3 regions of the Arthrobacter sp. Soil_C_49 genome follow, and region 3 is predicted to be linked to each of the others. Evidence: riboswitches for the same ligand, from Rfam matches in the RefSeq annotation. Region 3 holds a riboswitch; each other region holds the start of a gene.
The links. Region 3 has a riboswitch for S-adenosylmethionine ahead of metX (homoserine O-acetyltransferase MetX). Riboswitches for the same ligand answer to the same signal wherever they lie in the genome.

Region 1: another riboswitch for S-adenosylmethionine. It lies ahead of AC3A4Z_RS06075 (aminotransferase class V-fold PLP-dependent enzyme); the one in region 3 lies ahead of metX (homoserine O-acetyltransferase MetX).
Region 2: another riboswitch for S-adenosylmethionine. It lies ahead of AC3A4Z_RS15710 (DUF1737 domain-containing protein); the one in region 3 lies ahead of metX (homoserine O-acetyltransferase MetX).

The regions. Positions count from the first base shown of each region.
Region 1 covers NZ_JBDGJZ010000002.1:586,036-589,301, forward strand. Annotated here, with positions in the region: gene AC3A4Z_RS06070 (class I SAM-dependent methyltransferase) at 1-613, opposite strand, end outside; gene AC3A4Z_RS06075 (aminotransferase class V-fold PLP-dependent enzyme) at 669-2,096, opposite strand; SAM riboswitch class IV at 2,134-2,247, opposite strand; gene hisN (histidinol-phosphatase) at 2,408-3,220, opposite strand.
Region 2 covers NZ_JBDGJZ010000010.1:1,660-4,925, reverse strand. Annotated here, with positions in the region: gene opgC (OpgC domain-containing protein) at 1-1,317, opposite strand, end outside; SAM riboswitch class IV at 1,661-1,775, shown strand; gene AC3A4Z_RS15710 (DUF1737 domain-containing protein) at 1,789-2,064, shown strand; gene AC3A4Z_RS15705 (rhodanese-like domain-containing protein) at 2,061-2,471, shown strand; gene AC3A4Z_RS15700 (O-succinylhomoserine sulfhydrylase) at 2,472-3,266, shown strand, end outside.
Region 3 covers NZ_JBDGJZ010000013.1:45,561-48,826, forward strand. Annotated here, with positions in the region: gene AC3A4Z_RS17910 (bifunctional o-acetylhomoserine/o-acetylserine sulfhydrylase) at 7-1,332, shown strand; SAM riboswitch class IV at 1,446-1,561, shown strand; gene metX (homoserine O-acetyltransferase MetX) at 1,574-2,689, shown strand; gene AC3A4Z_RS17920 (hypothetical protein) at 2,696-3,259, opposite strand.

The DNA of each region.
Region 1 (3,266 bases), on a different contig from region 3:
TCCGGGATTTGGCCAGCTCCACGAGGTCGGTGGTGGTGACTTGGTCCTGCCAGTGAGTTACGTGGCCCTCAAGGTCCCGGAACTCCGGACCCACCTGCGGCCGGAAGCCCGGCTTGTACACGTCGCCGGCGTGCATGATCCGGGACAGCCGGTGCACCCAGGGAACGGAGGTGTCCAGCTGGTTCCAGATGAGGCCCAGCGTTCCGTGCGGCCGCAGGACGCGTGCCAGTTCGGTGCTGGCCGCGAGGGCGTCACACCAGTGCCAGGCCTGGGCAACGCTCACGACGTCGAAGGCCGCCGCGGGCAGGCCGGTGACCTCTGCAGTGGCCTGGACAGCCGTGGCAGCGGGATAATGCGCGCGTAACTGTTCGAGCATGTCCGTGGAAGGGTCCACCGCCGTGACGGACAGTCCCATGCCGAGCAGGAGTTCGGTGAACTTTCCGGTGCCGGCACCGGCATCGAGCGCATCCCGGGCTCCGGCAGGGACCAGCCAGCGTGCTGATTCTTCCGGGTAGCCCGGGCGGACCTGCTGGTAGTGCCGGCCGCCGTCCTGGAAGCTTTGGCCGAGCTCCCGCCGCCGTCCGTGGTCAAGTTTGGGGCCACCCCGTACCACGTGTGGCCTCCTTCGATTGATGCCCTTGGGTATCCTTCGAATTTACCGCAAGTGCCTAGTCGTCGATGCAGGGAGCGGCACCCGCGGTGCCGGGAGTGTTGGGAGCCCAGTGCGGGTAGGTCCGGGTGTCGTTGGCGGGAACCCAGCGCCCGGCGTCCACCACGTAGTCCCAGCCCAGCCCGTTGTTGCGCAGCGCCGCGATGCCGGCAAGGAGACGCTCGGCGTCCTCCAGGCGGGAGCCGACGCCGAAGCTGGCGCGCAGCGATCCGGACGGCAAACCCAGGCGCTTCAGCAGCGGGTGGGCGCAGAAGCGGCCGTCACGGAGGCCCACGCCGTGCTCCGCGGACAGGTAGGCGGCCACCAGCCCGGCGTCGTAGCCCTCCACGGAGAAGTTGACCACGCCGATGGTGTCGGTGTCCGGGTTGGTGTCCTTGAAGATCTGGTGCACCGTGACGCCGTCGATCTGCTGCAGGCCTTCCACCAGGAAGGAGCGGATGGCAGATTCGTGGGCGTGCCACTGCTCCTGGTCCAGCCCGGCAATCACCTGCGTGGCACGGGCCAGGGTCGCCGCGCCCAGGACGTTGGGCGAGCCGCCCTCATGGCGGGCCGGGCCGGTGGCCCAGCTGACGCCGTCGAGCCTTGCTTCCTTGACGGCGCCGCCGCCGGCAAGGTGCGGCGTTCCGGCGTCCAGCCAGTCCGTGCGGCCCACGAGCACGCCGGAACCGAAAGGTGCGTACAGCTTGTGGCCGGAGAAGGCGAGGTAGTCGACGTCGTCCGCTGCAATGTTCACACGGCGGTGCGGCGCAAGCTGGGCGGCGTCCACCACGATCCGTGCGCCGTGTTCGTGTGCCAGCGCGGCCAGGGCACGAATGGGGAGGATTTCGCCGGTAACGTTTGATGCGCCGGTGACGGCGAGCAGGCTCACACCGCCCTGGCTCAGTTCCGCGCGGATGGCGTCGATGGTTCCAGCGATGGTGTCGGCGGCAACGATGCTGCGGTGCGGGACACCCTGCCACGGCAGCAGGTTGGCGTGGTGCTCGATGTCCAGGTAGAGGACTTCGCCGTCGGGCCGGCCGTCCGTTGCGGGCAGGCACCCGGCCAGCAGGTTGAGCGAATCGGTGGTGTTCCGTGTGAAGATCACCGAATCATCCGGGCGGCCGCCCACGAACTCCCGCACAATGTTGCGTGAATTTTCGTACACGGAGGTGCTGATCTGGGATGCGTAACCGGCGCCGCGGTGGACGCTGGCGTAGAACGGCAGGATCTCGTTAAGGTACGCCGAGACCACGGAGAGGGCCGGAGCCGAGGCGCCGTAGTCAAGGTTGGCGTAGCGGACGTGGCCGCCATGGATCAGCGGTGCCTGGATTTCTGCGCCGGTGACGGCGGCGAGCGGACGCCCCGCGGCAGCACGGCGGGCATCAAAGATGGTTCCAGCCGGGGCAGCTTCAAAGGTGGCGTTGGGGGAGACGGTGGCAGTTGTCACGGCAGACCTCACTTCAGAAGGACTCCCACACCCGGGGAATCCGCGCTTGCCGCATCCGCTCCGGACCGGCCTGGTCGTCACCCGGGGCACCCCACCGCGGTTGGAGGGTTGCCGGCCAGCAAACCGGGGTTTCGCGCTGGCACTCGTGACCTGGTTAAGAGCGTAGAACATGGGGCCGGAAGGTTCGAAGCCGGCACAAATGTTAAGCGTTTTGTTACGAGCCCGCTGGAAAGGGCTTCTTTTGCCGAAGAAACGACGGCGGGCACCTCCTCGTGGGGGTGCCCGCCGCTCAGTTCTTCGGTAAAGCCGTGCTAGAGGAGGTCGTCCAGGTCCGGGTTCAATCTGCGGAGTACCTCGGAGTGCAGGATGGAGTTGGTGGCCAGTGCGTTGCCGCCGAATGGCCCGTCTTCCCCTTCCAGGGATGTGAAGCGGCCCCCGGCCTCCACCACGATCGGCACCAGTGCTGCCATGTCATAAAGGTTCAGTTCAGGTTCGCAGGCAATGTCCACGGAACCTTCCGCCACCATGCAGTAGGACCAGAAGTCGCCGTACGCACGGGTCCGCCACACATCCTCGGTGAGGCCCAGGAAGTTGTCCAGGCTTCCGCGTTCCTTCCAGCCGCCCAGGCTGGAATAGGAGAGGGAGGCATCGGACAGCTTGGAAACGTTGGAGACCCGCAGTCGGGTGGCCGCGGCGAGGGAGCGGCCCATGTAGGCGCCCATGCCCTTGGCGGCCCACCAGCGTTTGCCCAAGGCCGGTGCGCTGACCACGCCGACCACCGGCTCGCCCTCATCCACCAGCGCAATCAGGGTGGCCCAGACCGGGACGCCGCGGACGAAGTTCTTGGTGCCGTCGATGGGATCGATGATCCAGCGGCGGGACCCGTGCCCGGTGCTGCCGAACTCCTCGCCCAGCACAGCGTCGCGCGGGCGGGAACGTGACAACTGGCCGCGGATGGCTTCTTCGGCGGCCTTGTCCGCGTCGGTGACTGGCGTCAGGTCAGGCTTGGTCTCCACCTGGAGATCCAGGGCCTTGAAGCGGCTCATGGTCTGGTCGTCCACGGAGTCGGCCAGGACATGGGCCAGGCGCAGGTCATCGTTGTAGCTTGAAGCGGGTTGGATCATGGTTACAAACTACCGTCTTCACGCGGTTCTGCTGGGAGATCGGCGT
Region 2 (3,266 bases), on a different contig from region 3:
AAGCAGCTGGAACAGCGACGTCATACCTAGGTGGTTCACCACCACGAACACAATGGCCATGCCCCGCAGCAGGTCCACCCGAGAGTCCCTGTTGGAGGGATCCGTGTAGCTCCAGGCCGTTGCCGCGTTGACCCGCCGGGGGATCTGCCACAGCGCCACCAGGAGGATGATCAATGCCGCTCCCACCGTCCAGGCAGCGGCCCCCGCAAGCGTGTTGGCACGGACGTATCCCGCTCCGGCGGCGATGTCGGTAACAGGCCCGGTGACCATGGGGGAAGCCTCCAGCCGGTCACGGGCGGCGGCCGCAACTGCAGGGTTTCCGGTGAGCAGCCAGTCGATGCTTGCCACGCCGATGTCCCTGGTGCTGGTCCGCTCATCCCAGACCACTGCAGCCGTCTTGGCGAAGTCTGTGGACGTGGCGGCATCCAGGACTTGATCCCACCAGCCCACTTTGATGTCCAGGTCGGAAGCGCCGCCGGAGGCCGGGCTGTAGAAGGCCGCGGTATGCAGCAGGAACGGCTTGTCCTTCCCTGCCGCATACGTTGCGTAGAAGTTTTCCGCGCCGGAGGTGGTGAGCATCTCCTTCAGTTCGTTCTGCCGGGGCACTGTATTCACGGGAGCGCCGCCGGCGGTGTCGTCATGGAAGGCGGTCAGGCCCACCCAGTCCACGGCGTCGTCCCCGGGATAGTAGGGGGCGTAGGCCGCGTCGGAACCGTTCCATACGCCGTCACCGTTGGTATCCAGCAGGGCAAAGCCCTCGCTGCCTGGTCCGGGGGCGTTCCGGTGCCGGTCATAGGGGTAGTCCTTGCCTAGGTAGGGCTCCCACACCATAGATGTGCGCTCGCCGTCAGTTTCGTCGAATGCCGCGGAAATGGTTTGGAAGGCGGACCGGTAGGCGGCGGGCTGCTGGCCCCATTCCACCCAACTGGCATTCATGTCCGGGGCGAAGCGGACCAGCAGCTGGCCTTTGAAGTTCACGGCCAGCTTTCGGACCTCGGCGACGAAAGATGCGGCGGCGTCAGCAGTGACCTGGTCCAGCGGAACAGTGGGCTTCACCGTCAGCATCGCATGGGCGCCCTGGCCCCCGGACTGCTCCAGGAAGCCCCGGATGTCGTTCTCCTCCGATGCGCGGAACGGCAAGGCGATGTCGTGCCCGAAAAACGCCGGGGAGGCCCCCAGCCTTTCCGTGAAGCCGGCCGCCGTATCCTCACCCCATTCCAGGACGGCTCCGAGCATCGGCTTACCCTCATCCGGGAAGGCATCTGCAGCGCGGGCGGCTCCAGCGGGAACCACCAGCGCAAGGACAGCAATCAGCATTGCCGCGAGCAGGGCAGCGCCCGCACGGAGCAGTGGCAGGCGCCGATGCGGCCAGCGGAAATTCGGCGGAGGAAGTTGCCGTGAATGGTGTTGCAGCCCTGCGGCTAGTTGCGTGCTGATGAGAACCCCCGGGCATTTTTCTCCGACGACTGGGGCGGTGCCCCCCATGAGAAACACTATCTTCCGGGGAAGCCCCGTTAGGCGTAAGGCGCTTCGCCGCCTCGTGGTGATTCCCGCCGTCGTCCGTTCCGCAAACGGCAGTAACGCGCCCAAGCTGCTTCAGTTACGGAACATGACGACGACGGCGGTGCGGCAGTGCGCGCCAAGTGTTACGTTTTTGGGGAGTAATGAGTACCGGCGCCAAGCCCTGACTGGCCGGTCGGCAACCCTCCTTTCGCGGCGGGGTGCCTCAGGTGAATACTCGGCATATCGACCGATTCGAGCTGCAAGCGTGAGAGAAGGAGATCCGTCATGTCTGACGCACCTGCCCCCGAAGAAAAGCTGGCCTACCGCCTCATCACAGGGCCGGATGACCGGTCCTTCTGCGAGCGGATTTCCGCCGCCCTGGCAGAGGGCTACGTGCTGCACGGAAGCCCGGCCGTCACGTTCAACGGCCTCACTGCCATCGTGGCGCAGGCCGTGATCCTGCCGGCAGCCGTCGCTTCCGCCGACGCCGCTGTAGCCACCGCCGTGGACGAGCTTGTACTCGGCGAAGACCTTGAGTTCGCCGGGGAGGGCCACGCATGAGCTACGCAGGAGACCTTACGCCGCAGGAAGCCTGGGACAAGCTGCAGCAGGGCGCCATCCTGGTGGACGTGCGCACCGAGGGCGAATGGGCGCACATCGGCATCCCGGACACCAAGGCCACGGACAACGATCCGCTGTTCATCCAGTGGACCTTTCCGGGCGGCATCCCCAACCCCGATTTCCTTAAGGACCTGAGCCTGCAGGCCCCCGAGGATGGCTCCACTGAACTGCTGTTCCTCTGCCGCTCCGGCCAGCGGTCCATCGCCGCCGCCATCGCCGCCACACAGGCCGGGTTTACCTCCTACAACGTGCTGGAGGGCTTCGAAGGCGAGCCGGACCGCTACGGCGAACGAACCGTAAATGGCTGGAAGAACCGCGGCCTCCCTACCAACCTGGGAAAGAACTAAGTGACCTTCAACGAAGACGCCGCCGGCTGGAGCCCTGACACCCAGGCCGTCCGCGGCGGACTGGACCGCACCAACTTCCAGGAAACCAGCGAGGCTGTCTTCCTGAATTCAGGCTTCGTGTACGAATCCGCCGCCGCTGCCGAGCGGGCCTTCACCGGCGAGGACGAGCGCTTTGTCTACTCCCGCTATGGCAACCCCTCCGTGGCCACCTTCCAGGAGCGGCTCCGCCTCCTCGAGGGCACCGAGGCGTGCTTTGCGACGGCGTCGGGCATGTCCGCCGTTTTCACCGCCTTGGGTGCCTTGCTGGCTGCCGGCGACCGCGTGGTTGCCGCCCGCTCGCTCTTTGGCTCCTGCTTTGTGATCCTCAACGAGATCCTGCCGCGATGGGGCGTGGAAACCGTCTTCGTTGACGGCCCGGACCTGGACCAGTGGCGGTCAGCTCTGTCGCAGCCCACCACCGCTGTTTTCTTCGAATCACCGTCCAACCCCATGCAGGAGATCGTGGACATCGCTGCGGTGAGCGACCTCGCCCATGCAGCGGGCGCCACCGTGGTTGTGGACAACGTTTTTGCCACTCCCCTGCTGCAGCGCTGCGGGCAATTCGGTGCGGACGTCATTGTCTACTCCGGCACCAAACACATCGATGGCCAGGGCCGCGTGCTGGGCGGTGCCATCCTGGGCACCAAGGAATTCATCGAGGGCCCAGTCAAGCAGCTGATGCGCCACACCGGCCCGTCGCTGTCCGCCTTCAACGCCTGGGTCCTCACCAAGGGCCTGGAGACCATGGCCCTGCGC
Region 3 (3,266 bases):
CTTGAATTGTCCAACGGATGGTCCTTCGAAACCCGCCAGATCCATGTTGGGCAGGAACCGGACAGCGCCACCGGCGCCCGCGCCCTCCCCATCTACCAGACCACGTCCTTTGTTTTCCCGAGCGCGGAAAGTGCGGCAAACCGCTTCGCGCTGGCGGAGCTGGCTCCCATCTACACCAGGATCGGCAACCCCACCCAGGAGGCCGTGGAACAGCGGATCGCCAGCCTGGAAGGCGGCCTGGGGGCCCTGCTGCTCAGCTCCGGGCAGGCCGCGGAGACATTCGCCATCCTTAACATCGCCGAGGCGGGAGACCACATCGTGGCCAGCCCAAGCCTCTACGGGGGCACCTACAACCTCTTCGCGCACACCCTGAAGAAGTTCGGTATCTCGGTCACCTTCGTGGCGGACCCGGACAACCTGGACCAGTGGCGGGACGCCGTGCAGCCCAACACCAAACTCTTCTTCGGTGAGGTGGTTTCCAACCCGCGGCAGGACGTGCTGGACATTGAAGGCGTGTCCCAGGTGGCGCATGAGGCCGGGGTGCCGCTGATCGTGGACAACACCCTGTCCACCCCGTACCTCATCCGCCCGCTCGAGTGGGGCGCTGACATCGTGGTGCACTCGGCCACCAAGTACCTGGGCGGCCACGGTTCTGCCATCGCGGGCGTCATCGTGGACTCCGGGAAGTTCGATTTCGGTAAGGACGCGGAAAAGTTCCCTGGGTTCAACACCCCGGACCCCACCTACAACGGGCTGGTCTACGCCCGCGACCTCGGCGCAGAGGGCGCGCTGGGCGCCAACCTGTCCTACATCCTCAAGGCCCGGGTCCAGCTCCTGCGCGACCTCGGCTCGGCGGTGTCGCCCTTCAACGCCTTCCTGATCGCCCAGGGGCTGGAGACGCTGAGCCTGCGGGTGGAGCGGCACGTGGCAAACGCCACCGAAGTGGCGCGCTGGCTGGAAGGAAGGGACGACGTCGAATCCGTCGCCTATGCTGGCCTGCCCTCCAGCCCCTGGTACGAGCGGGGCCGCAAGTACGGACCGAAGGGAACAGGCGCCATCGTCTCGTTCAACCTGGCCGGAGGGGCAGAGGCGGGCAAGCGCTTCGTGGACGCCCTTGAACTGCACTCGCACGTGGCCAACATCGGCGACGTCCGCTCCCTGGTGATCCATCCGGCGTCGACCACCCACAGCCAGCTTTCACCGGAACAGCAGGAAGTGGCCGGCGTGACGCCCGGACTGGTGCGGCTTTCCGTGGGCATCGAACACATCGATGACATCCTCGCGGACCTCGAAGCCGGCTTCAGGGCGGCCAAGGGAGCCAGCGGCGCCTGAGCGGCGCCCTGACTGCCGGCAGGAGCACCGGCAGGAGCAGCGGCGGCAACCGGGAAGTCACAACCAGTCACACTCTTGGCGGCGGGCGGGGGCTGTTTCGTACACTCAATGAAGGTCATGAGTGCCAGTGACAGCCCCGGCTTGCTGGCCGGCAACCCTCCTTCCGCGGTGGGGTGCCCCGGGTGAAGACCTGGCCTGCCGGTCAGACGGCGGCAGGCAAGCGCGTAGAAGAGGTCTTGCCATGACGGTTACCGTCACCCGTACCACCGTTCCCGAACACGGGATTGTCCGCTATGCCTCCATCGGGGGGCTGCAGCTCGAGGCAGGCGGCTACCTGCCGGACGTCACCCTCGCCTATGAAACCTGGGGCACGCTCAACGAGGACGGCAGCAACGCGGTCCTGATCGAGCACGCCCTCACCGGCAGCACGCACGTGACCCGCGGCGACACCGACGAAGAAGGCTGGTGGGAACAGCTCGCAGGACCGGGCGCTCCCGTGGACACGGACAGGTTCTTCGTCGTATCAATCAACATTGTGGGCGGCTGTTACGGCTCCACCGGGCCGTCCTCGCCCGCCCCTGACGGCAAGCCCTGGGGCTCCCGTTTTCCGCTGGTGACCCTCCGGGACAGCACCGCGGCAGAGGCCCGGCTGGCCGACCAGCTGGGCATCAGCAGCTGGTTCGCGGTGCTGGGCGGGTCCATGGGAGGCGCCCGTGCGCTGGAGTGGGCGGTGACGTATCCGGAACGCGTGCAGCGCTGCGCCGTGATTTCCGTGGGGGCCGCGAGCACCGCCGAGCAGATCGCCTTCGCCCAGGCGCAGACGCTGGCCATCCGCCAGGACGCCAACTTCAATGGCGGTGACTACTACGGCGGGCCGCTGCCGGAGGAGGGCCTGGCCCTGGCCCGGCGCATTGCCCACATCACCTACCGTTCGCCCCTTGAACTCGACGGACGCTTCGGCCGGGCACCCCAGGCCCCCGAATCACCGTTCCAGGGCGAGCAGCTCGCGGCACGAGGACGCTACCAGGTGGAGAGCTACCTGGACCATCAGGGCACCAAGCTGGTCCAGCGGTTCGACGCCAACAGCTACATCGCCATCACCGAAGCACTGATGAGCCACGACGTCTGCCGCGGCCGCGGGTCCCTGGAACAAACGCTGTCCCGTGCCGGCGCCCGCTTCTTTGTGGCCGCCGTGGATTCGGACCGGCTCTACTTCCCGTCCCAGTCCCTGGAACTGGCCCGCGCGCTCCCGGGAGACGTGGACGTCAACTTCATCGAGGCGCCCATCGGGCACGACGGATTCCTCACCGAAATCGGCCAGCTGGGGCACCAGCTCCGGACCAGCTTCCTGGTCTGACGGCTCCTAGCCGTTCATGATCTCGGTGCGGCGGGTCATGTATTCCTCCATGGAAAGCTCACCGTTGCTGTACTGCGTATCCAGTTCCGCCAGTTTGCGCGCGCGGTAGCCTTGCGGGGCCGACGGCGGCGGGGGAGTTGCAGGGACTGCGGGCTGCTGCGGGGCTTCTTCGCGCTGTCCCTGCTGCGGCTGCCCGGACTGTCCGTAGCCGGGCTGTCCAAACGTCGGCTCGCGGAAAGCCGGCTGCCCGTAGGGCGGGAACTGCTGGCCCGCCGGTGGGACGGGCGGGAGCGGTTGAACGGGCGGCAGGGGCTCGCCGGGGAGGGGCTGGGGCTGGTCAAGCTGGCGGAATCCGCCGCCGAAGTAGTCCTGCTGGGTGAAACCGTCCCGGGGCTGCTTGCTTTGCGGGCCGTTGGAGCCGGGGAACATCCCGCCGCCCGGAAACTGGTCCGGGTAGCGCCCCGTAAAGCTCTGCTCATGGTTCCTGCGGGCCACCGACTTCCGGTACATCCGCATGGCCATCGGGATCAGGAACGACAAGATAATGATCCAGAAAAACAAGTTGCTCACGGTGCCG